Regions from separate parts of the Herbaspirillum sp. 1173 genome, predicted to be linked through region 3. Evidence: predicted binding sites of a transcription regulator. Region 3 holds the regulator's gene; each other region holds the start of a gene.
The links. Region 3 encodes sigma-54, which starts transcription at its own class of promoters, with help from an activator protein. Its sites were predicted from a motif close to TGGCANGNAANCTGCTTT; they were not measured.

Region 1: the regulator sigma-54 is predicted to act here: its motif matches at 3,799-3,816, upstream of J2X56_RS01605 ([protein-PII] uridylyltransferase).
Region 2: the regulator sigma-54 is predicted to act here: its motif matches at 1,171-1,188, upstream of J2X56_RS14625 (CmpA/NrtA family ABC transporter substrate-binding protein).

Annotation. Positions count from the first base shown of each region.
Region 1 covers NZ_JAVDSP010000001.1:337,514-347,264, reverse strand. The annotation lists gene pyrH (UMP kinase) at 1-505, opposite strand, end outside; gene tsf (translation elongation factor Ts) at 822-1,709, opposite strand; gene rpsB (30S ribosomal protein S2) at 1,846-2,586, opposite strand; gene map (type I methionyl aminopeptidase) at 2,928-3,752, shown strand; gene J2X56_RS01605 ([protein-PII] uridylyltransferase) at 3,898-6,450, shown strand; gene J2X56_RS01600 (pseudouridine synthase) at 6,561-7,307, shown strand; gene J2X56_RS01595 (DUF1854 domain-containing protein) at 7,382-7,867, opposite strand; gene J2X56_RS01590 (ABC transporter ATP-binding protein) at 7,871-9,751, opposite strand, start outside.
Region 2 covers NZ_JAVDSP010000003.1:624,224-633,974, reverse strand. The annotation lists gene J2X56_RS14635 (hypothetical protein) at 42-431, opposite strand; gene J2X56_RS14630 (DUF3309 family protein) at 658-816, opposite strand; gene J2X56_RS14625 (CmpA/NrtA family ABC transporter substrate-binding protein) at 1,400-2,671, shown strand; gene ntrB (nitrate ABC transporter permease) at 2,730-3,686, shown strand; gene J2X56_RS14615 (ABC transporter ATP-binding protein) at 3,700-4,512, shown strand; gene J2X56_RS14610 (methyl-accepting chemotaxis protein) at 4,569-5,258, shown strand; gene J2X56_RS14605 (DUF423 domain-containing protein) at 5,331-5,705, opposite strand; gene J2X56_RS14600 (hypothetical protein) at 5,717-6,235, opposite strand; gene J2X56_RS14595 (hypothetical protein) at 6,242-6,703, opposite strand; gene J2X56_RS14590 (alpha/beta fold hydrolase) at 6,880-7,794, shown strand; gene J2X56_RS14585 (SLC26A/SulP transporter family protein) at 7,788-9,751, opposite strand, start outside.
Region 3 covers NZ_JAVDSP010000010.1:104,460-114,210, reverse strand. The annotation lists gene mdeB (alpha-ketoglutarate dehydrogenase) at 1-63, shown strand, start outside; gene J2X56_RS23635 (SDR family oxidoreductase) at 225-983, shown strand; gene J2X56_RS23630 (UbiX family flavin prenyltransferase) at 1,072-1,674, opposite strand; gene grxD (Grx4 family monothiol glutaredoxin) at 1,697-2,008, opposite strand; gene J2X56_RS23620 (hypothetical protein) at 2,170-2,316, shown strand; gene hpf (ribosome hibernation-promoting factor, HPF/YfiA family) at 2,379-2,741, opposite strand; gene J2X56_RS23610 (RNA polymerase factor sigma-54) at 2,894-4,384, opposite strand; gene lptB (LPS export ABC transporter ATP-binding protein) at 4,516-5,259, opposite strand; gene lptA (lipopolysaccharide transport periplasmic protein LptA) at 5,262-5,888, opposite strand; gene lptC (LPS export ABC transporter periplasmic protein LptC) at 5,940-6,548, opposite strand; gene J2X56_RS23590 (HAD family hydrolase) at 6,545-7,099, opposite strand; gene J2X56_RS23585 (KpsF/GutQ family sugar-phosphate isomerase) at 7,099-8,127, opposite strand; gene J2X56_RS23580 (hypothetical protein) at 8,124-8,450, opposite strand; gene J2X56_RS23575 (cation:proton antiporter) at 8,501-9,751, shown strand, end outside.

The DNA.
Region 1 (9,751 bases), on a different contig from region 3:
TGTAGACACCATCCACCTTGGTGGCCTTCAGCACGATCTGGGCACCGATTTCCGAGCCACGCAGGGCGGCGGCGGTATCGGTGGTGAAGAAGGGGTTGCCGGTACCGGCGGCGAACACCACGATCTTGCCTTCTTCGAGGTATTGCAGCGCCTTGGGGCGCACATAGGGCTCGACTACCTGCTCGATGCCGATGGCCGACATCACGCGGGCCGTCAGGCCGGCCTGGCGCATGGCATCAGCCAGGGCCAGCGAGTTCATGACGGTGGCCAGCATGCCCATGTAGTCGGCGGTTGCACGATCCATGCCCTGGGCGCCCGGCGCGACGCCGCGGAAGATGTTGCCGCCACCGATCACGATGGCCAGTTCCACGCCCAGTTTGCTGATTTCTGCTACATCCGCGACCATGCGTTCGATGGTCGCGCGATTGATACCGTAGGCGTCGTCGCCCATCAGTGCTTCGCCGGAGAGTTTGAGGAGTACGCGCTTGTAGGCTGGTGTTGTCATTGCAGGGCTCCGTGTTCTGTCCGAGGTTGAATTACGTATTGACGCGCCGGCACTCGCTGTCACCCGACGAAATGGCGCTTTTTCGTCATCAGGGGCAGGTCCGAACGCATGAGGGGATGTACTGCTGCGCCCTATTCTGTCTTGCCGTGTGCTGCCAGTATTGCTTTTGCTACCCATATTGCCGTTGCCAGGCGGCCTGCCCTGCGCGTCATCATTCATCCGACGGACGACCCTGACTGTAGACGCGGGCGACTCCGAAAGTTCCCGGAATCCGGCTTAAAAAAACGGGCCTCTCGGCCCGTTTTTCCTGCGACGCTTACTGAGCTTGTTTCGCTGCAGCCACTTGCGCTGCCACTTCGGCAGCGAAGTCGTCTTGCTTCTTCTCGATGCCTTCGCCGACCACGTACATGGCGAACGACTTGACGGTGGTATTGGCCGCCTTCAGCATCTGTTCGACGCTTTGCTTGTCGTTCTTCACGAAAGCCTGGTTGAACAGCGACACTTCCTTCAGGTACTTCTGCACCGAACCGTCCACCATCTTGGCGACGATGTCAGCCGGCTTGCCGGATTCGGCAGCCTTCAGGGCGGCGACCGAGCGTTCCTTCTCGATCAGGTCGGCCGGCACTTGCTCGGCCGACAGGGCGACCGGCTTCATGGCAGCGATGTGCATGGCCACGTCCTTGCCGACTTGCTCTTCAGCGCCGTCGAACTCGACGATCACGCCGATGCGGGTGCCGTGCAGGTAGGCAGCCAGCTTGCCGGCGGTTTCGAAGCGCTGGAAGCGACGGAACGACATGTTCTCGCCGATGCGGCCGATCAGTTCGGTGCGCAGTTCTTCCAGGGTCTTGCCGTCGGCCAGCTTGCAGGCGCCCAGGGCAGCCACGTCAGCCGGATTCTGTTCGACCACCAGCTTGGCAGCAGCTTCGACCAGACCGATGAACTCGTCGTTCTTGGTCACGAAGTCGGTTTCACAGTTCACTTCGACCAGCGCGCCGACGTTGCCAGCGATGTAGGCCGAGATCACGCCTTCTGCGGTGATGCGGGAAGAGGCCTTGGAAGCCTTGCTGCCCAGCTTGACGCGCAGAATCTCTTCGGCCTTGGCCATGTCGCCATCGGCTTCGGTCAGCGCCTTCTTGCATTCCATCATCGGCGCGTCGGTCTTCGCACGCAGATCGCCCACCATTGCTGCGGTAATTGCCGCCATACTTTTCTCCTGACTTGGAGGCATCCCGCGCTTGCGGCATGCCTGAAACTCGAAAATTGAATCAAAAAAAAGGGGCCACTGCGTCACTACCCGCTGTCACCCCTTTTTGGACTACCGTACTACCGGAAGAGCAGAATCAAGCCTGCTCGACCTCGACGAATTCATCGCCCTTGACTGCTTCGACGACGTCGTTGACGGCGTTGGCGCGGCCTTCCAGCACGGCGTCAGCCATGCCGCGAGCGTACAGAGCGATCGCCTTGGCGGAGTCGTCGTTACCCGGGATCACGTAGGTGACGCCTTCGGGCGAGTGGTTGGTATCGACCACGCCGATGACCGGAATGCCCAGCTTGGCGGCTTCGGTGATGGCGCCCTTGTGGTAGCCGACGTCGATGACGAAGATGGCGTCAGGAATGCCGCCCATGTCCTTGATGCCGCCGATGGCCTTTTGCAGCTTTTCCTGTTCACGGGTGAACAGCAGGGCTTCCTTCTTCGACAGCTTCTCGACCGAACCGTCTTCGATGGCAGCTTCCATGTCCTTCAGGCGCTTGATCGAGGTCTTGATGGTCTTGAAGTTGGTCAGCATGCCGCCCAGCCAGCGCTGGTCAACGTAGGGCACGCCAGCGCGTTGCGCTTCAGCGGACAGGATGTCGCGGGCTTGACGCTTGGTACCAACGAACAGGATGGTGCCACGGTTGGCCGACAGCTGGCGCACGTACTTGACGGCTTCCTGGTACATGCCCAGGGTCTTTTCCAGGTTGACGATGTGAATCTTGTTGCGATGACCGAAAATGAAGGGGGCCATCTTGGGGTTCCAGAAGCGGGTTTGGTGACCGAAGTGGACACCGGCTTCCAGCATTTCGCGCATGGTAACGGACATGAATTTCTCCAGGGTTAGGTCTGGAATCCGCTCGGTCATCCGGCTCATGCAGCCGGACACCCTTTTAGCGAACGGATTCGCGTTTCAAAAAATAATTTACGACACTTATTGCCAAACAGACATGAAGAATCATTCCGCACACCGCATTCGACAACTGACCTGTGGTTTTCAGATCAGCCCGGCATTCTACTCGACCCATCACTTTTGTTCAAGTAGCACATGAAGATAAGGAACGCAGCCAAACGCCGTCCCCGGCTTGTCGGCCGGAGCCGGCAAAACAGAAAGCACCCCCGTCGTCTATAATCCCGTCTTGACGATTTTCTAGCGAATTGCGATTCATCATGGGCAACATCACCATCAAGACCGCCGAAGACATCGAAGGCATGCGCGTGGCCGGCCGCCTGGCCGCCGAGGTACTGGACTACATCACCCCCTTCGTGAAGCCGGGCGTGACCACCGGCGAGATCGACCGCCTCTGCCACGAGTACATGACCAACGTGCAAGGCAGCATCCCGGCCCCGCTGAACTACTGCCCGCCGGGCTACACGCCCTACCCCAAGGCCATCTGCACCTCCCTGAATGACGTGATCTGCCACGGCATCCCCGGCGACAAGGTGATGAAGAACGGCGACGTGCTCAACATCGACGTCACCATCATCAAGAATGGCTACCACGGCGACACCAGCCGCATGTTCTTCCTGGGCGAGCCGTCCATCCTGGCACGCCGCCTGACCGAGATCACCTATGAATGCATGTGGCTGGGCATCTCCAAGATCAAGCCGGGCGCACATTTGGGCGACATCGGCCACGTCATCCAGCAGCACGCCGAAAAGGCCGGCTACAGCGTGGTGCGCGAGTTCTGCGGCCACGGCATCGGCAAGGTCTTCCATGAAGAACCGCAAGTCCTGCACTACGGCCGCCCCGGTACGCTGGAGAAGCTGGAAGCCGGCATGATCTTCACCGTGGAACCGATGATCAACGCCGGCCGCCGCGAGATCCGCGAAATGGGCGACGGCTGGACCATCAAGACCAAGGACCGCAGCCTGTCAGCCCAATGGGAACACACCGTGCTGGTCACCGAGACCGGCTTCGAAGTGCTGACGGTGTCGCCCGGCATGCCGGCACCGCCGGCCTTCATCCAGAACCAGGTCGCCACCCCGGCGTGACCCTGGCGGCTGGAACCATGTGCCCCTCCACCCTGCACACAGTTTCCGGCACGAAACCTGCTTCGAGCGCAAAGCCGCATGGGGATGCGGCTTTGTTCATATAGGCGCCGCCCCGCCGCCCTGCTTGCCTTAATTGCCGACCACGATGCCCACACTCGCCATCACGCTCAAGAAACAGCTCAAGGCCGCGCGCCAGCAAGCCATCGAGGTGTTCCAGTCCAACCACAAGACCGAGCAGTTGCTGGCCCAGTTGCGCCGCAACGTGGACGAAGCCCTCACCACTGCCTGGGAAGAACTGGGCATGTCCGGCAATGCCGCCCTGGTGGCCGTGGGCGGCTATGGCCGGGGCGAGCTGTTCCCGCATTCGGATGTGGATGTGCTGATCCTGCTGGACCAGGCCCCGGATGCCGCCAAGAAGGAAAAGCTGGAATCCCTGGTGCAGCTGTTCTGGGACATCGGCCTGGAAATCGGCCACAGCATCCGCACCATCGACGAATGCCTGGATGAATCGGCTGCCGACATCACGGTGCAGACCAGCCTCCTGGAAGCCCGCCTGGTGACCGGCAACCGCGCCCTCTTCAAGAAATTGCAGGAGCGCTACCATGCGGCGCTGGAGCCGCTGGCCTTCTTCCAGGCCAAGACCCTGGAAATGCGCCAGCGCCACATCAAATATGAAGATACGCCCTACAGCCTCGAACCCAACTGCAAGGAAAGCCCCGGCGGCCTGCGCGACCTGCAGGTGATCCTGTGGGTGGCCAAGGCGGCGGGCCTGGGCAACTCCTGGGGCGAGCTGGCCGAACACGGCATGCTGACCTCCACCGAGGCGCGCCAGCTGCGCCAGAAGGAACGCGCCTTCAAGGACATTCGCATCCGCCTGCACATCCTGACCGACCGCCGCGAAGACCGGCTGGTCTTCGACATCCAGACCCAGCTCGCCGAGACCTTCGGCTTCAAGACCACCGATACCCGCCGCGCCAGCGAATACCTGATGCAGCGCTATTACTGGGCAGCCAAGGCGGTCACGCAGCTCAACACCATCCTGCTGCAGAACATCGAAGCCCATCTGTTCCCGCAGCAGGCGGTTCCGCGCCCGCTCAACGAGCGCTTCAACGAGGTCAACGGCTTCGTCGACATCGCCCATGACAGGGTCTTCGAAGAGACGCCTTCGGCCATGCTGGAAGTCTTCCTGGTGCTTTCCGAGCATCCGGAACTGAAGGACATGTCGGCGCGCACCCTGCGTGCGCTATGGCATGCGCGCTTCAAGATCGACAATGCCTTCCGCGCCAATCCGGAGAATCATCGCCTGTTCATGCAGATCATCCAGAGCAAGCGCGGCATCACCCACGCCCTGCGCGGGATGAACAGCACCAGCGTGCTGGGACGCTACCTGCCGAACTTCCGCCAGATCGTCGGCCAGATGCAGCATGACCTGTTCCATGTCTACACGGTGGACCAGCACATCCTGATGGTGGTGCGCAACGTACGCCGCTTCACGATGAGCGAACATGCGCATGAATATCCCTTCTGCAGCCAGCTCATGGCCAACTTCGGCCAGCCCTGGGTGCTGTACATCGCGGCGCTGTTCCACGACATCGCCAAGGGCCGGGGCGGCGACCACTCCAAGCTGGGCATGGACGATGCGCGCGCCTTCTGCGAGCAGCACGGCATCTCGCCGGACAATACCGAGCTGATCGTGTTCCTGGTGGAGCAGCATCTGGCCATGTCGCACGTGGCACAGAAGCAGGACATGTCGGACCCCGACGTCATCACCGCCTTCGCCCAGCTGGTCAAGGACGAACGCCACCTGACCGCGCTCTACCTGCTGACGGTGGCCGACATCCGCGGCACCAGCCCCAAGGTCTGGAACGCCTGGAAGGGCAAGCTGCTGGAAGACCTGTACCGCATGACCCTGCGCGTGCTGGGCGGCGAAGCGCCCTCGGCCGACCGCGAACTGAAGAATACCCAGCAGGAAGCCATCAAGACCCTGCGCCTGTACGGCCTGCCGGCCGACGCCCACGAAGCGCTGTGGAAGCAGCTGGACGTGGCCTACTTCCTGCGCCACGACGCCTCCGACATCGCCTGGCAGACGCGCTGCTTCTACGACAAGGTCGATACCGGCGTACCGCTGGTGCGCTGCCGCCTGGCGCCCATTGGCGAAGGCGTTCAGGTGGCGGTCTACACGCCCGACCGCCCTGACCTGTTTGCGCGCATCTGCAGCTATTTCGACGAAAAAAGCTTCAGCATCTTCGACGCCAAGATCCACACGACCCGCAACGATTACGCGCTGGACGCCTTCCTGATCAATGCCCCGGTGTTCGCCAAGAACTACCGCGACATCATCAACCTGATCGAGCACGAACTGGGGGCCCTGCTGCAGTCCGACGCCCCGCTGCCGGCTCCTTCCAAGGCTCGCCTGTCGCGCCTGTCGCGCACCTTCCCGGTCAATCCGTCGGTGGATTTGCGCCCGGATGAGCGCGGCCAGTACTACCTGCTGTCGGTCTCGGCCAATGACCGCGCCGGGCTGCTGTATTCGATCTCCAACGTGCTGGCCAAGTACCGCATCAACCTGCATACCGCCAAGGTCATGACCCTGGGCGAGCGCGTGGAAGACGTCTTCCTGATCGACGGCCCCGGCCTGTCCCAGCCGCGCAACCAGATCATGCTGGAAACCGAACTGCTGCAGACCCTGCGCATCTGACCCGCATCACCCTGTCCGCGCTGCCGCCCCAGTCTGGCGCGGCGGCGCGGCTGGCCGTACAATCTCACCCTCGCCGCTGGCCGGCCTCCGTTTTTCGCAAGGCAATCCCCATGACTGAACCTGTACGACTTTCCAAACGCATGTCCGAACTCGGCCTGTGCTCGCGCCGCGAAGCCGACGAATGGATAGAAAAAGGCTGGGTGCGCGTGGATGGCCAGGTGGTGTCGGTGCTGGGCAGCAAGGTGCTGCCGCACCAGAAGGTCACCGTGGAACGCCAGGCCTGCGCCGAGCAGGCCCAGCGCGTGACCATCCTGATCAACAAGCCCATGGGCTACGTCAGCGGCCAGGCCGAGGATGGCTACAAGCCGGCCATGGTGCTGGTCAATGAACAATCGCGCTGGGCTGAAGACCAGACCGAGACGCGCTTCCACCCGCGCCAGCTGAAGAGCTTGGTGCCGGCCGGACGGCTGGACATCGATTCGGTGGGCCTGCTGGTGCTGACCCAGGATGGCCGCATCGCCAAGCAGTTGATCGGCGAGGATTCGGCGGTCGACAAGGAATACTTGGTGCGCGTGCAATACACCCGCCCCGGCAAGCTGCCCGAATCCGATCTCAAGCGCCTGAACCACGGCCTCATCATGGATGGCAAGCCGCTGCGCCCGGCCAAGGTGGTCTGGCAGAACGAGGATCAGCTGCGCTTCACCCTGCGCGAAGGCAAGAAGCGCCAGATTCGCCGCATGTGCGACATGGTCGGCCTGAAGGTGATCGGCTTGAAGCGCGTGCGTATCGGCGGCGTCAAGCTGGGCGAACTGCCGACCGGCCAGTGGCGCTACCTGCGGCCGGATGAGAAGTTCTGAGCCTCAGCCCGCTCCATACAAGAACGGCCCTGATTCATCATCAGGGCCGTTCTTTTTTGCAGCACTGAAACGGATCAGAGGAAACGATCCAGGATCTTGCGGCTGTGCTTGTCCAGTGCTTTCTGGTCGCGGATCAGGAACTGGATGCCGTGGCTATCGGCGATCAGCAGCGCCGGCGCGGCCAGGCGGCGGATGTCTTCCTCGCCCTTGAGCGTGAAGGTGGTGGTACCGCGCGTGGTCTGCACGGTCCAGTCGCTGGGCGTGGCGAAGGTCGACACGCTGACGATGCGCTGGATCTCCGGCATGAACTCGCGGCTGGCCAGTTCTTCCTCAATCAGGCGGCGCGTGGGCGCATCCACTTCCTCCAGGGTATCGATCCAGGCCAGCTCGTGGCCGTCGCTGCTGACCAGAGACAGGCCGCGATCGGGCGATGTGACCGGAAATGCACGTACCGGAATCACGTGCTCGTGCAGGCCGCCCTGGGCGTCGGTCAAGACCAGACGTCCGAAAGCATTGCGTTCCAGGGTGAAGCTTTGGGCAGAATTGTTCGTGGTGCTCATGGCTTATTCGCCCTTCTCTTCTTCGCTCACCGAGACCTCGGCATCGCCCTCAGGATTGCGCGCCTGGGCCTGGTAGAGCTTGTAGTAATGCCCTTCCCGGGCCATCAGTTCTTCGTGGTTGCCGACTTCGACCACCTGGCCGCGATCCAGTACCACCAGGCGATCAGCCTTGCGCAGGGTCGACAGACGGTGCGCGATGGCAATCGTGGTGCGGCCCTGGACCAGGTTGTCCAGCGCCTTCTGGATTTCCTTTTCGGTAGTGGTATCGACCGAGGAAGTGGCCTCATCCAGGATCAGGATGCGCGGATCGATCAGCAGCGCGCGCGCAATCGAGATGCGCTGGCGCTCACCGCCCGACAGGGCCTGGCCGCGCTCACCGACCAGCGAGTCATAGCCTTGCGGCAGGCGCAGGATGAACTCATGCGCGTGGGCCGCACGGGCCGCCGCGATGATTTCCTCGCGGGTGGCTTCCGGCTTGCCGTAGGCGATGTTCTCGGCGATGGTGCCGAAGAACAGGAAGGGCTCCTGCAGCACCAGGCCGATGTTGCGGCGGTATTCGGAGATGGGCAGCGAACGGATGTCCACGCCATCGATGCGGATCGCCCCTTCGGACACATCGTAGAAGCGGCAGATCAGGTTCACCATGGTGGACTTGCCCGAACCGCTGTGGCCGACCAGGCCGATCATCTCGCCCGGCGCAATGGACAGGCTCATGTTGCGGATCACCGCGCGGTTGCCATAGCGGAAGCCGATGTTGCGCACTTCGATGGCCCCCTTGACGTTTTCCAGGTGCACCGGGTTGGCCGGTTCCGGCACGCTGGAGACGTGGTCCAGGATGTCGAAGATGCGCTTGGCGCCGGCGGCGGCCTTTTGAGTCACCGAGACGATGCGGCTCATCGAATCCAGGCGCGTATAGAAGCGGCTGATGTAGGCCAGGAAGGCAGTCAGCACACCGACCGTGATCTGGTTGCTGGAGACCTGCCAGATCCCGAACACCCACACCACCAGCAAGCCCACTTCGGTCAGGAAGGTGACCGTGGGCGTAAAGAGCGACCAGATCTTGTTGACCCGGTCATTGACCATCAGGTTGTGACGGTTGGCTTCGCGGAAACGTGCCACTTCGCGCTTCTCCTGCGCAAACGCCTTCACCACGCGGATGCCGGGGATGGTATCGGCCAGCACATTGGTCACTTCCGACCAGATGCGGTCGATCTTCTCGAAACCGTGGCGCAGGCGATCGCGCACCACGTGAATCATCCAGGCGATGAACGGCAGCGGCAACAAGGTCACCAGCGCCAGCCAAGGGTTGATCGAAATGAGGATGGCCGCCGTCATGATGATCATCAGCACGTCGATGGCGAAATCCAGCAGGTGCAGCGACAGGAACACGCAGATGCGGTCGGTTTCCGAGCCGATGCGCGCCATCAGGTCGCCGGTGCGCTTGCCGCCGAAATACTCCTGCGACAGCCGCAGCAGGTGCGCGTAGGTGGTCGTGCGCAGGTCTGCGCCGATGCGCTCGGACACCAGCGCCAGGATGTAGGTGCGCGCCCAGCCCAGTCCCCAGGCCAGCACCGCCGCGCCCAGCAGGCCCGACAGGTAAAGCGTGGCCAGGTGGGTGTCAATGGGAGTGCCGTTCTGGAACGGGATCAGCACGTTGTCCATCAGCGGCATGGTCATGTAGGGCGGCACCAGCGTGGCGGCGGTGGAGGCCAGCGTCAGCAGGAAGCCCAGCAGCAGCGAGCCCTTGTAGGGCTTGGCAAAGCGCGACAGGCGGAACAGCGCCCAGGTCGACGGCGGCGCCTCCTTGGTTTCCGGACAGATGGCACAGGTTTCCTGTCCTTCCGGCAGCACGGCCTTGCAGGTCGGGCAGACGTCGCCCTCCTC
Region 2 (9,751 bases), on a different contig from region 3:
TGGCGCGGCGTTGTTGCATTCAGGAGGTGGATGGCGACCGCTTATCTTGCCGCCGACTTGGCGCCGTGCTTGTGCATCGGCTTGCGCTCGCCCTTGATGGGTGTCGCCGCGGGTTCGCCGCCCTGGTAGTCCTTGAAGATGCGCTGTGCCCGCGCAGCATCCTGCGACCTGGCGTCGGCTGCTTGCTTGCGGCAGGCTGCAGCATCCTTCCCGCGTAGGCTGCGGCAGCCCTGCAGCGCCTCGGCATAGGCGGCAGCGGTTTCCTTGTTCAGGTTTTGCAGCCGGCCTTTGGCGCTGTTGTCTTCCTGGTACCAGCGCTGGGGATCGGCCTTGCTGACATCTTCTTCAGCAGCGTGCGCGGCGGCCGCGCAAAGCAGACTCAGGGCCGCCAGGAGAGCGGGCAGGGGAGAAGCGAGGAATTTATTGTTCATCTGATGTCAGCCTCATCACGGTACGGGAGCAGGGAAAGCCGTGCGTGTGAGCTTGCCCCGGCAGTGCGAGGCGGCGTCCACAAGCAAACGGCGCGGACGGTGACAGGCACCGTCCGCGCCGTTTTCCCGTCCGCCACCGGATGGTATCAGGCTTGCGGGAGGGAAGGGAGCGTCTGAAGGCTGGGGCCAGGGCAGCCGGACCGCACAGGCCGGCTGCCGCCCCGCCTTATATCTTGCCGAGCAGCAGCAGGATCAGCAGGATGATGACGATGGTGCCAGCGATACCGCTGGGACCATAGCCCCAGCTGCGGCTGTGCGGCCAAGCGGGGATGACGCCGAGCAGGATCAGGATCAGGACGATGAGCAGGATGGTGCCGAGGGTCATGGATTTCTCCTTTGTTATTGAGTTCGTTCTTGCCCGCCAGGGTGCAAGCGCCGGGTGATTCGTAAAGCTGGGGTCATCTTAGGGTCAGCCGGTCCGCCGCACGATCAGCGCCCATCGCAATGTGCTGTAGGAAAATCCGGCAAGCGTGAGTAGGTGGCCGCGCCCCCGGCTTGGCCAGCGCAGGCCATCGTTGCGACCCTGACAAATCGCTGCCAACTTGGTGCAAGGCACAACCGAAGTGCGGATCCCGCCCGATTTGATCGCGCCGCGCGGTCCTCCTCCTGCCGCTGCGGATCTCATCGTGTTCCCTCGCAACGCAGTTCCCATGCGGCTTTCCGAGGTGCGTCGCGGTTCTGGCACGCTCTTTGCTGAAGCTGATGCACAAGCGCAGCAATGCGCAAGCAACGTGAAGGTGTGGCCAATGGCGGTCGCGCCGTCCAGGACAAAGGCGTCTTCCGGTATGGGTCATCCATGTCGGAACACGCCTTTTTTTGTTTGGGCTTTCTTCAAATCGCAACGCAAGGGGAATGGTGCTATGGAATCCAAAGGTCAGGCAGGCAAGACAGGCGCGCTCGGCAGCGGCATGCAGGATGCACAGGACAGCGCGCTCAAGGCAGCGGACAGGGTGGACGGCAAGCGCCGCTCCCTTCTGCAGGGCGGTGCACTGGCCGCCGGCAGCGGCATGCTGGGCATGCTCCCGGGCGGTGCGTGGGCGGCCGGCTCGGACAAGCCGGAAAAGGAAGAAGTCAAGATCGGCTTCATCCCCCTGACCGATTGCGCCTCGGTGGTGATGGCCTCGGTGCTGGGTTTCGACAAGAAGTACGGCATCAAGATCGTCCCCAGCAAGGAAGCCTCCTGGGCCGGCGTGCGCGACAAGCTCACCAACGGCGAACTGGATGCGGCCCACGTGCTGTATGGCCTGATCTATGGCGTGCAACTGGGCATCGGCGGCCAGAAGAAGGACATGGCGGTGCTGATGGGCCTGAACCATAACGGCCAGGCCATCACCTTGTCCAAAAAGCTGGCTGACAAGGGGGCAGTCGATGGCGCATCGCTCTACAAGCTGATGCAGACCGACAAGCGCGAATACACCTTCGCACAGACCTTCCCGACCGGCACCCACGCGATGTGGCTGTATTACTGGCTGGCCGCCAACGGCATCAATCCGATGAAGGATGCCAAGGTGATTACGGTCCCGCCGCCGCAGATGGTGGCCAACATGCGGGTGGGCAACATGGATGGCTTCTGCGTGGGCGAGCCCTGGGGCCATCGCGCCATCGTCGATGGCGTGGGCATCACCGCCATCACCACCCAGGACATCTGGAAGGACCATCCCGAGAAGGTGCTGGGCACTTCGCTGGAGTTCGTGCAGAAGTACCCCAACACCTGTCGCGCCATGATGGCCGCCATCCTGGAGGCCAGCAAGTGGATCGATGCCTCGCTGGCCAACAAGAACAAGATGGCCGAGGTGATCGCCGACAAATCCTATGTGAACACCAGCAAGGACGTGATCGACCAGCGCATCCTCGGGCGCTACCAGAACGGCCTGGGCAAGACCTGGGACGATCCCAACTACATGAAGTTTTACGACGAAGGCCAGGTCAACTTCCCCTTCCTCTCCGATGGCATGTGGTTCATGACCCAGCACCGCCGCTGGGGCCTGTTGAAGAGTGATCCGGATTACCTGGCCGTGGCCAAGTCGGTCAACCAGATCGATCTCTACAAGGACGCTGCCGCGATGACCAAGACACCGCTGCCCAAGGACGTCATGCGCAGTTCCAAACTGATGGACGGTACGGTGTGGGACGGCAAGAATCCGGCGGCCTACGCGCAGGCGTTCAAGATCAAGGTGTAAGCGGGTGCGGCCTGCGCCGTGTCCATCAAGGTGAAGTGCTTAGAGCAAGGGGAAGATGATGAGTGCAGTCGCAGAAAGCATCATGGGTGAGAACGCCAAGCCCGCCGGCAACGGCCACGCCGGCGTGTCTGCTGCCGGCGAGCCGGTGCGTGCAGCCGCCGCCAACGAAGCGCAGGTGGCACCCGCCGCCAGCCCTGCCGGCAGCGTGAAAGCGCGCAGCCTGCGCAAGAAGATCATCGCGGGCGGACTCTTCATGCGCGTGGTGCCGCCCCTGCTGGGGGTGGCGCTGCTGGTGCTGGTCTGGCAGATCATCGCCTTGAAGACCGCCAGCTTCCCCACGCCATGGGTGACCCTGAAGGAAGCGGGCGTGATGTTTTCCGATCCCTTCTACCGCAACAGTCCCAATGACCAGGGCATAGGCTGGAACGTGCTGGCTTCGCTGCAGCGGGTCGGCATGGGCTTCGGACTGGCGGCGCTGGTGGGCATTCCGCTGGGCTTTGCGATTGGCCGCGTGGAATTCCTCTCGCGCATGTTCGGCCCCATCATCAGCCTGCTGCGTCCGGTCTCGCCGCTGGCCTGGCTGCCCATTGGCCTGCTGGTGTTCAAGTCGGCCAATCCGGCGGCGATCTGGTCGATCTTCATCTGCTCGATCTGGCCGATGATCATCAACACGGCCGTCGGTGTGCAGCGCGTGCCGCAGGATTACATGAACGTGGCGCGCGTGCTCAATCTCTCCGAATGGAAGGTGCTGACCAAGATCCTGTTCCCTTCGGTGTTGCCCTACATGCTGACCGGCGTGCGCCTTTCCATCGGTACTGCGTGGCTGGTGATCGTGGCCGCCGAGATGCTGACCGGCGGCGTCGGCATCGGCTTCTGGGTCTGGGATGAATGGAACAACCTGAACGTGCCGCACATCATCATCGCCATCGTCGTCATCGGGGTGGTCGGGCTGGTGCTGGAACAATTGCTGGTGGCGTTGGCCAAGGCGTTCACCTACGAGCAGGTCAACAACTGAGGAGGGCAGGATCATGGACAACATCAACGGCAAGTTCATCGATATCCACGGTGTGGAGATGGTGTTCCACACCAGGAAGGGCGTCTTCCATGCACTGCGCGAGATCAACCTGACGGTGGCCAAGGGCGAGTTCGTCTCCTTGATCGGCCACTCCGGCTGCGGCAAGTCGACCTTGCTGAACCTGATTGCGGGCCTGCTCAAGCCCAGTGATGGCGTACTGCTGTGTGCCAATCGCGAGATCGGTGGTCCGGCCCCGGAGCGTGCAGTGGTGTTCCAGAACCACTCGCTGCTGCCGTGGCTGACCTGCTATGAAAACATCTATCTCGGTGTGGAGCGGGTGTTCGGTGCCAGCGAAAATCGCACCCAGTTGCGTGACCGCACGCGCGCCGCGCTGGCCTTGGTCGGCCTGACGGCGGCCGAGAGCAAGCGGCCCAATGAGATCTCCGGCGGCATGAAGCAGCGTGTCGGCATTGCCCGCGCGCTGGCGATGGAGCCCAAGGTCCTGCTGATGGATGAACCCTTCGGCGCACTCGATGCACTGACCCGTGCGCACCTGCAGGATGAGTTGTTGAAGATCGTCGCCAAGACCGAATCGACGGTGGTGATGGTGACCCACGATGTGGATGAGGCGGTGCTGCTGTCGGACCGCATCGTGATGATGACCAATGGTCCCGCTGCCACCATTGGCGAGATCGTGGAAGTGAAGCTGCCGCGTCCGCGCGACCGTGTCTCGCTGGCGCAGGATGCGCAGTATGGTGCCTATCGCACGGCGGTGCTGGAGTTCCTGTATCGCAAGCAGGCGCATCCGGCGCGGGAAGCGGCGTAAGCCCGCGTCAGACCCTTCTGCCGGCCACCTGTCCAATGCAATTGAAGGAGATGTCCATGAGCAGCCTGGCTGTCATCGAGGAGGCCCCTGTTGAGGGCGCTGAGGAGTCCGCACTCGTTCCGCTCTCGGGCGAAGTGTTTGGTGCCCTGATCAATCTCTCTGGCCGCCGCCGCTTCACGTCGCAGCGCTTGGTGTTGTACGCGGTGCTCGCAGCACAGGGCCAGCAGGGGGCTTGTGCCACTGCGCGCGAGGCATTGGGACTGTTCCGCAGCGCCCATGCGGCCTTGCTCAAGCGCTCCGGGGACTTGCCCGGCGTATTCTGCCCGGAGCTGGAAGAGGTGTATTTCGGACGCAGCCGGGGCGATGCGCGCATCACCAGTTTTGCCGAACTGGCGCAACGTGCGCTCAATGCCATCGAGGACAAGCTCAAGACCGGTCCGGCCCTGCTGGAACAGCTGGTGCAGGAAACCACGCCGCTGCTGGCCGTGTTGAACGAGATCACGGCGGTCTACGAAGCGCAGTCGAAGAAGCATGCGCGCCTCATGCGCGAGCAGTTGCGCGGCATCATGACCGACATCGAAACCATTGCACGCGAAGCCAAGATGGTGGCCTTCAATGCCCGCATCGTGGCAGCGCGATCAGGACAGGCTGGCAGGGAATTCTCGGTGGTGGCTGGTGTGCTTTCCAACATCACCGGTGAAATCGATGAACTGGTCAAGGAAGCGCTGAGTGGCGCGGCGGCCTGAATGCGCCTTCCTGGTACCATTCATCTGCGTTTAATGCTCTTTTCCAGAGCATTGAATTTTGCTTAATGCTGCTTATCGGCTCTTCAGCGCCGCCCACGCCACCAGCAGCCACGCTGCGAGAAAGGCCACACCGCCAAACGGCGTGATGGCACCGAGGATGCGGGTGCCGGTCAGGGCCAGCAGGTAGAGGCTGCCGCTGAAGATGACGATGCCCGCCAGCATCAGCCGGCCGGCCCAGTGCAGCGCGGCACCGGCCATGCGCGGCATCAGCAGCGCCACGGCGATCATGCCCAGCGCGTGCATGACCTGGTAGGTCACGGCGGTATGCCAGATCGCCAGCATCTCTTCGGAAATCATTTTCTTCAAACCGTGCGCGCCGAAGGCGCCACAGCCCACGGCCACGAACATGTTCAGCGCGCCAGCGGCGATCAGGGTGCGTTCTTTCATCGGTCTTGCTTTCAGTCGGGAAGATTCAGGGTTTCCAGTTCCGTCTCCGGCAGGCCATCTTTGCCCGCCGTCTCGACGGCATCCGGATAACAAGCGCGATGCTGTTCCTTGCCGCTGCTGCGTTCACGCACCACCAGTCCGGAGGAATCCTTGGGGAGGTTCTGCCCCTTGAAACCGGTGCGAATCATCCGGTCGTAGTAAAAATAATCGTAGCTGTCGGTACTGAAACGGACATGCGATTCGTAACCACCCGAATACATGGTGTAGCTGCGAAAGAATCGTCCTTCCGCAGGCTGGGGCGTATCGGGAAATTGCATTTCGATCTTGCTTGCAGTCCCGAAGCGGTATTGCAAGCGACTGCGCTTGTCGGGATAGTCCGCCGAGGCGCATAGTGACGCCGTTTTCTTGCGCGCGGTCTGGCAGCTGTAAATGATTTTCTCTCCCGGTTTGCAGAGGCTCTGGGGCAGGGGCGCTGCCAGCGCAGGAAACGACGGCAATCCAAGTAACAGGACGAGTATGCGTATTTTCATTTTGATTCAATAAGTCGGACGTACGCCTTTGCCCAGCCGATATTCATGCCGCAACACGAACTGCGATGTGGCGATCAGCCCCGACAATCCCAGTATCAGTTGCGTCAGCGTATCCGGCGGCAGCACCCAGACGCTGCCTGCGGGGGCCGGCACGTTGGCGGCAGCGCTGATGACCGGGGCCGCCCATGAGGCTTCCTCGCTCACGTCCAGCAGGATCTGGCCTTCGGGCGTGGTGTGCAGATGGATCTCGCCGCCCAGCTCCAGCGTGAAGCAGATGCCCTGGCCGGCGTTGACGGTGTTCATCTTGTGACGGAATACCACAGCCTGCAGCTCGCGGTTGTAGGTGTCGATCCAGGTCTCCACCTCCTGCACGTTCTGCAGCACGATCCATGCGCGCGGTGCGGGGATGGTGTCGGCACCGGCAACGGCGTCATCGGGGAAGATCGGTTCGGGGGCTTGCTCGGACATGGTCAATGCAGGACCGCGCCACGCGCGGCCCGTGGTGGCTACGGGGAAGGCAGCAGTATATAGGATCGCCGTGACTGGAGGCGCCAGCCGTCGACTTGCAAAAGTGCTTGCCTGGCGCTCGGCACTGGCGGTAGCTTATGCGCTCCGGCCTGCTCGGCCCTCATCATAAAAATTCCATGCGCCAATTCTCTTTCTTCGCCTTCGGCAGGCTGCTGTCGACACTGGGCCTGTGCGGCCTGCTCCTGGTTCCCTTCTCTGGACGCGCCCAGCAGCTGGCACTGGACATCAACGAATCGGTCACCAGCATCGATGTCAGCGTCAAGGACCTGTATGGCCGGCAAGAGAGCGGCAAGGTCGTCATCACCCAGTTCAAGCCGGCCGGACCGGGGCCTTTTCCGGTGGTCATCCTCAGTCACGGACGCAGTCCCACCAATCGTCAGGATCCGCCGCGATTTCGCTTCACCAGGCAGGTGCGCTACTTCGTCTCGCGCGGCTTTGCCGTCTTCGAGCCGACCCGCATCGGCTACGGCGCCTACATGACGCAGTTCGATCCCGAGGACAGCGGCAGTTGCTCCAGCAAGGATTACGCGCCCATGGCCGAGGCCGGCAGCACCGAAATCCTGGCCGTGCTGGATTACGCCAGGCAGCAGCCGTATGTTGATGCCAAGCGTGTGCTGTTGGTGGGACAGTCGGTGGGGGGCTACCTCACGGTGGCTGCTTCCGCGCGCAATCCCGAGGGGGTAGTGGGCGCGATCAATTTTGCCGGCGGCTCCGGCGGCGATCCGGAAAAACGTCCCGGCAATCCCTGCGCCCCCCAGCTGCTGGAAGAGATGTATGCCCGCTTTGGCCATGCCGCGAAGATGCCCATGTTGTGGATCTATACCGAGAACGACCTCTACTTCGCCCCGGTCCACAGCAAGGCGTGGCACGAGGCCTTCGTCAAGGCCGGTAGCAATGCAGACTATCGGCTCCTGCCGCCCTTCGCCCAGAACGGGCATACGCTCTTTGCCCGTGGCCCCGAGATCTGGGAGCCCATTGTCGGCGAGTTTCTCGACAAGCTCGGCCTGCCGGCACTGCGTGCGGCTCAATAAGCCAGCCGATACGCCTCATTGGTCGATTCCAGCCGGCTGGCAATGACCTTGACCACATACGCATGCAGGCGCAAGGCCGTGGCCGGGTCCTCTTGCTCCAGCTGGCGCAGGCTGGCCAGCGTCAGTTGCCAGGCCAGTGTGGGGCGGTCGGTGACGACGTCGGCGGTGCGCCGCTGGCCGCGATAGAGCGCCATCTCGCCGACGATGGTGGCACTGCCGAAGGAACGCAGTCGCATGCGGCCGCCGCCCTCCAGCGGCAGCGAGATGCTGACCATTCCCTCGTCAATGAAATACATCGAATCACCCGCATCGCCTTTGCGGAACAGCAGCGTGCCAGCGGCCAGTTCCACCTTCTCCAAGCGCGCCATGAGCGACGCCATTTCGCGCGCATCAAAATGCTCGGCCAGGCTGCTGTGCAGGGCATCGCGCGATTCATTGCGCATGGCCTGTTCCAGCAGGCGGTCTTCCACCCATTCGAGGGCCAGGTCGAGATCGGCAAACTCGCGCGGTGCCGTGCCGCTGAAAGCGGCACGCGCAATCGGACGGCGGATGGGATCGGCAATGCCGGTCAGGATCAGGGTCACCTTGTATTGCTCGCACACCTGCGCCAGCTTGACGAAGCTTTGCGAGGTGGAAGCATCCAGTCCCTGCACGTGGCGGAAGTCGATGATGATGAACTGGCGCGGCGACTGCAATTGCTCGCGCACCCGATGCACGATCTGGTTGGCGCTGCCAAAGAACAGGAAACCCTGGAGGCGCATGCCGAACACGCGCTGGCCCAGCTGCTTGAGTTCCGCATGGGCGGCGGCACCGCGCTCCAGCTTGGAGTGCAGGGTGGCGCCGGTGAATTCCATCTTCACGCAGGACACCCGGCCATAGTCCAGCACGAACAGCACGCAGGCCACCACCACGCCCAGCGCCACGCCGGTGACGAAGCCATAGCAGGCCACCACCGCCACGATCAGCACGATCAGGAAATAATCCCCGCGCGCCAGACGGCGGCTGCGGACCAGCCATTCATTGAGCAGTCCGCCACCCAGGCCGATCAACAGCCCGGCCAGCACCGGCTTGGGGAAATAGCCCAGCAGCGGAATGAAGAACAGCGCGCACACCAGACACAGCACCGCCGCCAGCAGGGTGGCGACGCGATCGCGCGAGCCGAAGCGGTAATTGAGCAAGGTGCGCGAGAGCGAATGGCAGCCGACCACGCCCCCGAAGCATCCGCTGAGCATGTTGGCCAGGCCGGCACTGCGCAGTTCGCGGTTGAAATCCACTTCGCGCCGCGTGGCCAGACTCACACCGGTGGCATTGAGCAGGATCGCGAGCGTGGTCACGGCGATCAGGGCCAGCAATTCTCCATAGTGGCGCCACAGGATGTCCCAGTGCACCAGCGACCAGGAGACCTGCACCGGCAGCTGCACATGGCCCAGGCTCAGCGGCGCGAACATCCAGCCCAGCGCACGGGCCTGCGCCAGCGACAGTCCGCTGGCCGCCAGCGCGCCATAGAAGGCCGCACTGGCCAGTGCCAGCGAGACCGGCAGCGCCAGCGGATGATCGAACTTGCGTCCCGGCAGGCCCAGCATGCCGATCACCACGATGGCCACCGGCAGCAGTTCCTGCCAGTGCAGGTCGATGCCGGTGCGCAGGACATCCAGTCCCAGGGGATGTCCGGTCAGCACCGTGAAGGCACCGCTCCAGAGCAGATAGCCGGTCCCGGCGAGGAAGCCGCCGACCACCGGGAACGGCACGAACAGCACCAGGTTGCCGCGCCGCAGCGCGCCCAGCGCCATGAGCGCCAATCCGACCAGGAGGCTGCTGAGGGTGATGGCGATGGTGACCGTGGCCAGGATCTCGGCCGCAGAGAGCTGGGCGCGCTGCATGGTGGCGCTGATGCCGCCGACCATCAGCGAGAGCAGGCCGACCGAATTGGAGTCCGCCCCGCCCAGCATGAAGGGCA
Region 3 (9,751 bases):
CTTGAAGAAGCAGCGCGTACATTGGGTATCGATATGAACAAGCCCTTGTCGTCCTCGGTATGAAGTGGAGCGATAGATGAACGGTGGCCAGCCGGATTGAAAATCTCTCATCTGGCCCGCCGCCGTGTTTGCTATAGTGAAACCGCCCGTGCATCACGGGCGGTTTTTTTATGGCCCCGTGATGCGCATCGTCCATGACCTACAGTGAGTGAGGAGTACACACGATGGCTGCACCCAAACGTATCGCGCTGGTGACCGGCGCAGGTTCCGGCATCGGCCGGCAGATCACGCTCGCGCTGCTGCGCGAAGGCTATGGCGTCGCCCTGGCCGGACGCCGCCAGGATGCGCTGGAAGAGACCGTCAAGCTGGCCGGCGAACATGGTGCCAACGCGCTGGTGGTGGCGGCCGACGTGACCGATCCGGCCTCGGTGAAGCAGCTCTTCGCCAGGACCCGCGAGCGTTTCGGACGGCTGGACCTGCTCTTCAACAATGCCGGCATCTTTGCGCCGCCGGTGTCGCTGGAAGAACTGAGCGTGGAGCAGTGGAAGGCGGCGGTGGACATCAACCTGACCGGCGTTTTCCTCTGCACGCAAGAAGCCTTCCGCATCATGAAGGATCAGTCGCCGCGCGGCGGGCGCATCATCAACAACGGCTCGATCTCGGCGCATGCACCGCGCCCGTTCTCGGCCTCCTATACCGCCACCAAGCACGCCATCACCGGGCTGACCAAGGCCACCTCGCTCGATGGCCGCGCCTATGACATCGCCTGCGGGCAGATCGATATCGGCAATGCCTCCACCGACATGACTACACTCATGAAGAAGGGCACGCTCCAGGCTGATGGCTCGACCAAGGTCGAGCCGACCATGGATGCCGAACACGTGGCCCGTGCCATCCTCTACATGGACAGCCTGCCGCTGGAGGCCAATGTGCAGTTCATGACGGTGATGGCGACCAAGATGCCGTATATCGGGCGGGGGTGAGCCGGTTTATATTCGCCAGATGAAGAAATGGCCGCAGTGATGAGCTGCGGCCAATTTTCTTTGCCCGAACGTGATAAGGGTTAACGCATCACTCAGTCCCGCCCTTCATGCCCTTCCACTCCGGCGTCAACTGCATGGAAATCCCGAACATGTCCAGCACGCGTCCCAGCGTGTGGTCCACCATCTCTTCCATGGAAGCAGGGCGCTGGTAGAAGCCGGGCAGGGGCGGGAAGATCACGCCGCCCATTTCGGTGACGGATGTCATGTTGCGCAGATGGGCCAGATTGAACGGAGTCTCGCGCACCATCAGCACCAGCCGGCGGCGTTCTTTCAGGACCACATCCGCAGCGCGGGTGATGAGGTTGTCGGACAGTCCATGCGCTACGGCGGCCAGGGTCTTCATCGAACAGGGCGCCACCACCATGCCGGTGGAGGCGAACGAGCCGCTGGCGATGCAGGCGCCGACATCGCGCACGTTGTGCACCACATCGGCCAGCGCTTCCACATCCTTGCGCCGCATGTCCAGTTCCTGATGCAGATTGAGCACGCCAGCTTCGGACACCATCAGGTGCGTTTCCACCTGGCCATGCTTGCGCAGATGCTCCAGCAGCCGCACGCCATAGATGGCACCGGTGGCACCGGTGATCGCAACGATCAGGCGCTGGCGCGGCTGGCTGGAAGAACTGCTCATGAGTCAGTCAGGCAAGTAAAACTCAGCCCTTGATCAGGGTCTGCAGTTCGCCGGACTCGTACATCTCGGTCATGATGTCGGAGCCGCCGACGAATTCGCCCTTCACGTACAGCTGGGGAATGGTCGGCCAGTTCGAGTATTCCTTGATGCCCTGGCGCACGTCCGGGCTTTCCAGCACGTTGACGGTGACGATGTTCTCGGCACCGCTGGCCTTCAGCAGCTGGATGGCCTTGCCGGAAAAGCCGCATTGGGGGAACTGTGCAGTGCCCTTCATGAACAGCACCACGGGGTTTTGGGTCACGGTTTCTTTGATCCAGGATTGGACGTCGCTCATGGCTGTGCCTTTAAAAATGGGATTGCCCGACATTATAGGGAAAAGCCGGCGGGCGCGTTGAAATCGCCTGCATGCTGGTGGCCTGTCTGAACGGGCAAAAAATTGCATCGAGGAAATAATTTATATCGTATGCAAATTCTTGTGTTGAAGATGAGGGTGCCGTGAAGACATTCAAGCCGTCCCTTGCATCATCGTCAGCAGCGGCGGTGGAAAAGTTGCTTTACGCAATGATTTATATCTTTTCCACAGGCTTGGCCAGTTCGGCGGCCGCAAATGAAAAAGGGCGCTTGCGCGCCCCTTCCTCATGAAATTCGGCTGGCTTTCTCAGCAGCCTTGCGGCTGCGAGGTGGCTTGCCGAGGGTGTCCTGGCTTATGCCGCTCCGGCCACCGCATCCTCCGGCGTTTCGTCCGGCAGGCGCTTGGCCATGGAGTGATGCTCCTGCAACTTGTCCTTGTGCTTGATGACCTGGCGATCGAGCTTGTCGATCAGCGTGTCAATGGCAGCGTAGAGGTCGTGTGCGATGCTTTCCGCATGTAGATCCTTCCCCTTGATGTGGACGTTGATTTCCGCTTTTTGGCGCTTTTCCTTTTCTGTGAGTTTATCTACGCTCAGGATCACGCTGACGTCGATCACGTTGTCGAAATGGCGCTTGATACGCGAGAGCTTGCTTTGCACGTATTCCCGGATGGCGGGGGTCAGTTCGAGGTGGTGTCCACTGATGGTCAGATTCATACAAGACTCCTATCGTGAAGTCACTGGAGGTTCGTGCAATCGATCCTGCTGCAGCTGTACCACGGGCACGGTCTTCGTGTCGGATGGCGCGGGCATCAGTCGGATGCTTGCCTGAACACAGCAACGGTACTGCAGAAAAACTGAGGAAAAACTCAGAGGGACTTGCGGAGATTGACCGGCGGAATCTTCAACACTTCGCGGTATTTGGCGACTGTGCGTCGCGCGACCACCATGCCTTGTTCTGCCAGCATATCCGCAATCTTGCTATCGGATAATGGGGTCTGCGGGTTCTCGGCTCCTATCAACTGTTTGATCAGCGCCCGTATCGCGGTGGAGGATGCTTCACCTCCGGTTTCAGTCGCGACATGGCTACCGAAGAAGTATTTCAACTCAAACATTCCATGCGGAGTGAGCATGTATTTCTGAGTCGTCACGCGAGAGATGGTGCTCTCGTGTAGACCCAGTGTATCAGCAATTTCACGCAGCACAAGGGGGCGCATGGCCACTGCCCCATGTGAAAAGAAGTTTCTTTGACGTTCCACAATAGCCTGCGCGACGCGCAAAATTGTATCGAAACGTTGCCGCATGTTCTTGATGAGCCACTTGGCTTCCTGCAACTGCGACGACAGCGAACCTTCTCCCTTGGCTTGCTTCAATGCACTGGCATACATCGCATTGACGCGCAGCTTGGGCATGACCTCATGGTTGAGCATGACCTGCCAGCCGTTCTTTGTCTGCTTGACAATCACGTCCGGCACCACATAGTCCGAGGCATCACGCGCGAATTCCGCACCCGGATGCGGACGGCACTGGCGGATCACCGCCTGCGCTTCGCGCAGGTCTTCGTCATCGCAATCCAGTGCCTTCTTGATCTTGTTGAAATCGCGTTGTGCAAACAGCGGCAGGTAATCCTCCACGATCCTCAAGGCCAGCTTGCGCGTCACGAAGGGAATCTTGGGCAGGCGGCGGATCTGCAGGGCCAGGCATTCGCCGGCACTGCGCGCACCGACACCCGCCGGGTCCAGGCTCTGCAGCAGCTTGAGCGAAATCGACAGCTCTTCCATGTCGATGCCCAGCTCTTCGGGCAGGCGTGCGAGGATGTCTTCGAGCGGCTCTTCCAGATAGCCGCTCTCGTCCAGCGCATCGGTGAGCAGTTCCAGCAGCGCACGATCACGCAGGGTGCGTGCGGTCACGCGGATCTGTTCCAGCAGGTGTTCGCGCAGGGTCAGTTCGTGCGCTTCGAGTTGCGGGCGGGCATCATCATCGTCTGGCGACTTGCCGCTGCGCGCGACGTCGTCGAAGCTCCAGTCGGCATCCCCCGTGACACCGGCTTCCGGCGCGTTGTCCTGGTAGTCGAAGCTGGAATCGCCATCGCTGGCGGCCGGGGCCGCTTCGCCGCTGCCTTCGTGACTGGTTTCGGCAACGCCGCTGGAGGGCGAACTGGAGACCGCGCCATCGGCCAGCAGACGTACCGAATTGTCGAGCGCGTCGTCGAGGCGTTCCAGCAGGGGATTATCGGAGAGGATCTGTTCCAGTTCCTGGTGCAGTTCCAGCGTCGACAGTTGCAACAGTCTGATCGACTGCTGCAGTTGCGGCGTCAATGCGAGGTGCTGCGAGGTACGTAACTGGAGCGACTGTTTCATCTGTCTTTCTGAAAGCGGCGTGGCCCGCTGGTTGCTCTGCCGGTCGTTGCGTATTGCGTATTGCTTGTTGCGTATTACGTGATGTGCACTCTGTATTTCTTCAAGCGTATCGGGCAAGCCGACTGCACCGCTTACATGCGGAAATGCTCGCCCAGATACACGCGGCGCACCGACTCGTTGGCGATGATCTCTTCCGGATTGCCGCTGGCCAGCACCGTGCCCTGGTTGATGATGTAGGCGCGATCACAGATGCCCAGCGTTTCGCGCACGTTGTGGTCGGTGATCAGCACGCCGATGCCGCGTTCCTTCAGGAAGCGCACGATGCGCTGGATCTCGATCACGGCAATCGGGTCGATACCGGCGAACGGTTCATCCAGCAGCACGAAGCGCGGATCGGTGGCCAGTGCGCGGGCGATCTCGACGCGCCGGCGTTCACCGCCCGAGAGCGACAGCGCCTGGCTTTCGCGCAGCTTCTCGATCTGCAGTTCGTGCAGCAGGTTGTTGAGGCGGCCTTCGATTTCATCGCGCGAGAGCGGCTTGCCCTCTTCCTGGCGCAGTTCCAGCACGGCGCGGATATTGTCTTCCACCGTCAGCTTGCGGAATACCGAGGCTTCCTGCGGCAGGTAGGACAAGCCCATGGTGGCACGCTTGTGGATCGGCATGCGCGAAATGGACGCGCCATCGAGGTCGATCTCGCCACCATCGGAGGGCACCAGCCCCACGATCATGTAGAACGAAGTGGTCTTGCCGGCACCATTCGGGCCGAGCAGGCCGACCACCTCGCCGCTGCGCAATTCCATCGAGACATCGCGCACCACCTGGCGCGCGCCATAACTTTTCTTCAGGCCGCGAACGACCAGCGAGCTGGCTACCATTGTCACTGGTCCTTTCCGCTGTCGCGACGCGTTGCAGGCTGCGCAGCGTTGTTCTTGCCCGCAGGCTGGGCCGGCGCGGTGCTGCCTGCCGGCGGCGGATTCTTGGGCTGGATCACCGCAGTGATGCGGCCTGCGCCCGGCTTGCTCTCGCCGGTGGCGGTGTTGTTCACGGAATAGAATTCGGCGCGGCTGTCATAGGAGATGAATTCGCCGTTGACTTCATCGGTGATGCGATCGCCGTCCATGCGCTGGATGTGCGCGCGCTGGAACAGCTTGGAGATTTCGGTCTGCTCCGAATACTCGATGCGCTCGGCCTGGCCTTCGATCCACAGGTTGGGACCGCCGTCACGCTTCTGGCGGAAGTTGGCCAGCGCGCCAGGGGCCGCATACAGCACCGCATTTTCATAACCGTACTGGTCGGTCGTCAATACCACGCGGCCGGCCTTGATGATCAGCGTGCCGCGGGTCATGACCACGTTGCCGGTAAAGGTCTTCACCTGGCGCACGTCATCGTAGACCATCTGGTCTGCCTCGATGTTGGTCGGCTTGGTGGAGTCCGCCTTCTCGGCGTTGGCCACGCCGCACACGGCAGCCAGCATCAGCATCGGCAGTAAGAATGAGCGTTTCATTGGGTTCCTGTCTGATCGGTTCTTGGCGTTTTTATCCCGGAGTCATCCGGCTTAGCGTTTCTTCGGAGTGGGCTCGTAATAGCCGCGGACATTGCCGAACAGCTGCACCACCTGGGTCGCATTGTTGGCCACCATGCCCACGCCGTTCAGGCGCGTGGTGCCCATGGTCATGGCCACCGGCTTGTCGGTCTTGACGATTTCATCGTCAGGCAACAGCAGCAGGTATTCCGACACCAGGTGCATCTGCTCGCGGCCCTTGTAGGGCGCGCGGATGGCGTTGGCGTTGCCGTACATGTGGATCTGCGTCTGGTCGTCGGTGACGCGCGCGGTATCCGAGTAAAGCTCCATCGGTGCCTGGTTCTGGTCCAGGTTGTGCACCACCGGCTTGGTGATCTCGAAGGAGTCATCCGTGGGGTAGTGCACCATCTTCGTTCCCGCAACGTCATAGCGCGGCAGACCGGTCGGGCCCATGCGCACGTAGTTGAAGTTTTCCAGGTAGTAGTCGGGTTTGCCACGCGGACGCTGCGCCGGTTGCTGGTCACCCGCGGCCCGCATGGCCTGCATCACCCAGAAGCTGCCCAGGGCACCGGCGATCAGGATCACCAGGATCACCGCCAGGCGGATGCGCTCGGCGTTGCGTTCTCCGCTGCGCCCGCTCATGCCAGGTACGGCGCGAGGGCCGCCTCGTAGTTGCCTTGTGCAGCCAGCACCAGGTCGCAGATCTCGCGCACGGCACCATGGCCGCCGCTGGCCTGTGTCACGTAGTCGCTGCGCGACTTCACCTCGCGATGGCCGTTGGCCACGCAGGCCTTGAATCCGACGCGGGTCAGTACCGGCAGGTCGATGATGTCGTCGCCCAGGTAGCCGCAATCCTGCGGCGTCAACTGCACCTGCTGCAGCAGCTGTTCGAAGGCCTGGCGCTTGTCGTGGATGCCCTGGAATACATGGGCGATGCCGAGATCACGCGCACGGCGCAGCACATAGGGCGACTGGCGCGCGGTGATGATGGCGGCAGCGGTGCCGTATTGCTGCATCATCTTGATGCCGTGGCCATCGAGCGCGTTGAAGCGCTTGAAGGCCTCGCCGTCCTCGCCGTAGAACAGGCCGCCATCGGTGAGCACACCATCCACGTCGAAGATCATCAGGCGGATCGTTGCCGCCTTGGCGAGCGCGGCAGCGGGCAGGGTGCTGGCGAAGGCTGGCGCGTTCATCAGATCACCTTGGCGCGAGTGAGATCGTGGATGTGCAGCGCGCCCGTGAGCACGCCGGCCGCATCGGTAACCAGCAGCTGGTTGATGCGGAATTGTTCCATCAATTGCACGGCATCCACGGCCAGCTGGTCCTGGTTGACGGTCTGCGGATTGGCATGCATGACGTCGGCGATGTAAAACTTGGAAAAGTCCTGGCCGCGCTCCAGCAGGCGGCGCAGGTCGCCGTCGGTGAAGACGCCGACCGGGCGGAACTGCTCATCCACCACGGCGGTCATGGCCATGCCCTTGCGGGTGATTTCCATCAGCGCTGCCGACAGCGACACGTCCGGGCGCACGGCGGGAATCGCCTCGCCGCTGCGCATCACGTCGCGCACGTGGGTCAGCAGGCGGCGGCCCAGTGCACCACCGGGATGGGAGCGCGCAAAATCTTCCTCGACGAAGCCGCGCGCATCCAGCAGCGACACCGCCAGCGCGTCGCCCATGGCCAGCGTGGCCGTGGTGCTGGCGGTCGGGGCCAGGTTGAGGGTACAGGCTTCCTGCGCCACGCCCACGTTGAGGTGGACGGCGGACAGCTTGGCCAGAGTGGACTGGTCATTGCCGGTCATGGCGATGATCACCGCACCCATGCGCTTGACGATGGGCACGATGGCCAGCAGCTCGGCCGTTTCACCGGAATTGGAAATGGCAATGAAGACATCGCGCGCCGTCACCATGCCCAAGTCGCCGTGCGCGGCTTCGGCCGGATGCATGAACAGCGAGGGGGTGCCGGTAGAGGCCAGGGTGGCGGCGATCTTGCGGCCGACATGGCCGGACTTGCCGATCCCCGAGACCACCGCACGTCCCTCGCATTGCAGCAAGGTCTGCACGGCAAGTGCCAGGGGTTCGGCGCTGTCGTCGCGCAGGCGGTCTTTCAGGGCCAGGATGGCATCGGCTTCGATCTGCAGGGTCTGGCGTGCCAGTGCGATGGCACGGCGGGCAGCCCCGGCCGAAAAAGATGCAGGCGTGGTTTTGTCATCGGTTACACTCATAACCGAAGTATAAACGAATTAGCAAAGCAAAAAACTTGCCAGATGTAAGGGAATGCTGCCGGATTTGACGTGATATGCAGCGTTGCATCGCGCCGCAGCACCGCTGCCACGGGGGATTTCCGGCCATCGCCGGGATGGGGCATGGCATCGCAGCAGGCGCGGAGGGCTTCCGGTCGCGGTGAATTACGCTGCTGTTGTGGAGCCACACGTATGAATTTCAAGGCGATTTCGCGCCTCGCCGCCCAAGGCTTTCCTTCATATTGCACACTGGTCAGGTGAACTGCCTTTTGCTGGTGCGTTGCCAATTTTACAAATTCATTCATATCGAACCTCGCCGCAGCCCGGCGGCTTTTGACAAGAAACCCCAACAGCAATGTTTTCCGGACTGGAACTGACCCTTTTCCTTCTGGCTGCCGCAGTCCTCGGCGTGGTCGCCTTCCGCATGATGCAGTTGCCACCGATGCTGGGCTACCTGGTGGTGGGCATCATCATCGGCCCGCACGGCCTGGCTTTTGCCGAGGACAATGAAACCACCCATGCGCTGGCCGAGTTCGGCGTGGTGTTCCTGATGTTTTCCATCGGTCTGGAGTTTTCGCTCTCCAAGCTCTCGGCCATGCGCCATATTGTCTTCGGCCTGGGCGTGGCACAGGTGGCGGCGACCATTGCCACCACCATGCTGGTGGCCTGGGGCGCGGCCATGGTGCTGCCGCAGTTCGCCAACGTCAGCTGGCAGGCGGCCTTTGCGCTGGGCGGGGCGCTGACCATGTCGTCCACGGCGATCGTTTCCAAGCTGCTTACCGAGCGGCTGGAGCTGGAGACCGAACACGGCCGCCGCATCCTCGGCGTGCTGCTGTTCCAGGATCTGGCGCTGGTGCCGCTGCTGATCGTCGTGCCGGCGCTGGCCAACAATTCCGGCAACATCATGGTCACGCTGGGCTGGGCGGTGGGCAAGGCGCTGGTGGTGCTGGCGCTGCTGCTGTTCTTCGGCAGCAAGCTCATGCGCGGCTGGTTCCGCATCGTGGTCAAGCGGCGCTCGCAGGAACTGTTCATGCTGAACCTGCTGCTGATCACCCTGGGCGCGGCCTGGATCACCGAGAAGGCCGGCCTGTCGCTGGCGCTGGGGGCCTTCATCGCCGGCATGCTGATTTCCGAGACCGAGTTCAAGCATCAGGTGGAAGAAGACATCAAATCCTTCCGCGATGTGCTGCTGGGCCTGTTCTTCATCACCATCGGCATGCTGCTCAATGTGCGCACGCTGGTGGATCACTGGTTCCTGGTGTTGCTGCTGCTGACCGGGCCGGTCCTGCTCAAGTTTGCCCTCATCGCCGGACTGGCGCGCCTGTTCGGCTCCACCACCGGTGTGGCGCTGCGCGTGGGCCTGGGCTTGGCGCAGGCCGGCGAGTTCGGCTTCGTGCTGCTGAGCCAGGCCGGCGGCCTCAAGCTGGTCGATCCCATGCTGATCCAGGTGATCCTGGCCGCGATGGTGCTGTCGATGCTGGCCACGCCCTTCATCCTGGCCCAGTCCGACGCCATCGTCATGAAGCTGTCGGCCAATGAATGGATGCTGCAATCGCTGGCCCTGACGCAACTGGCGACCCGCACCATGGGTGTGCAGAAGCACGTG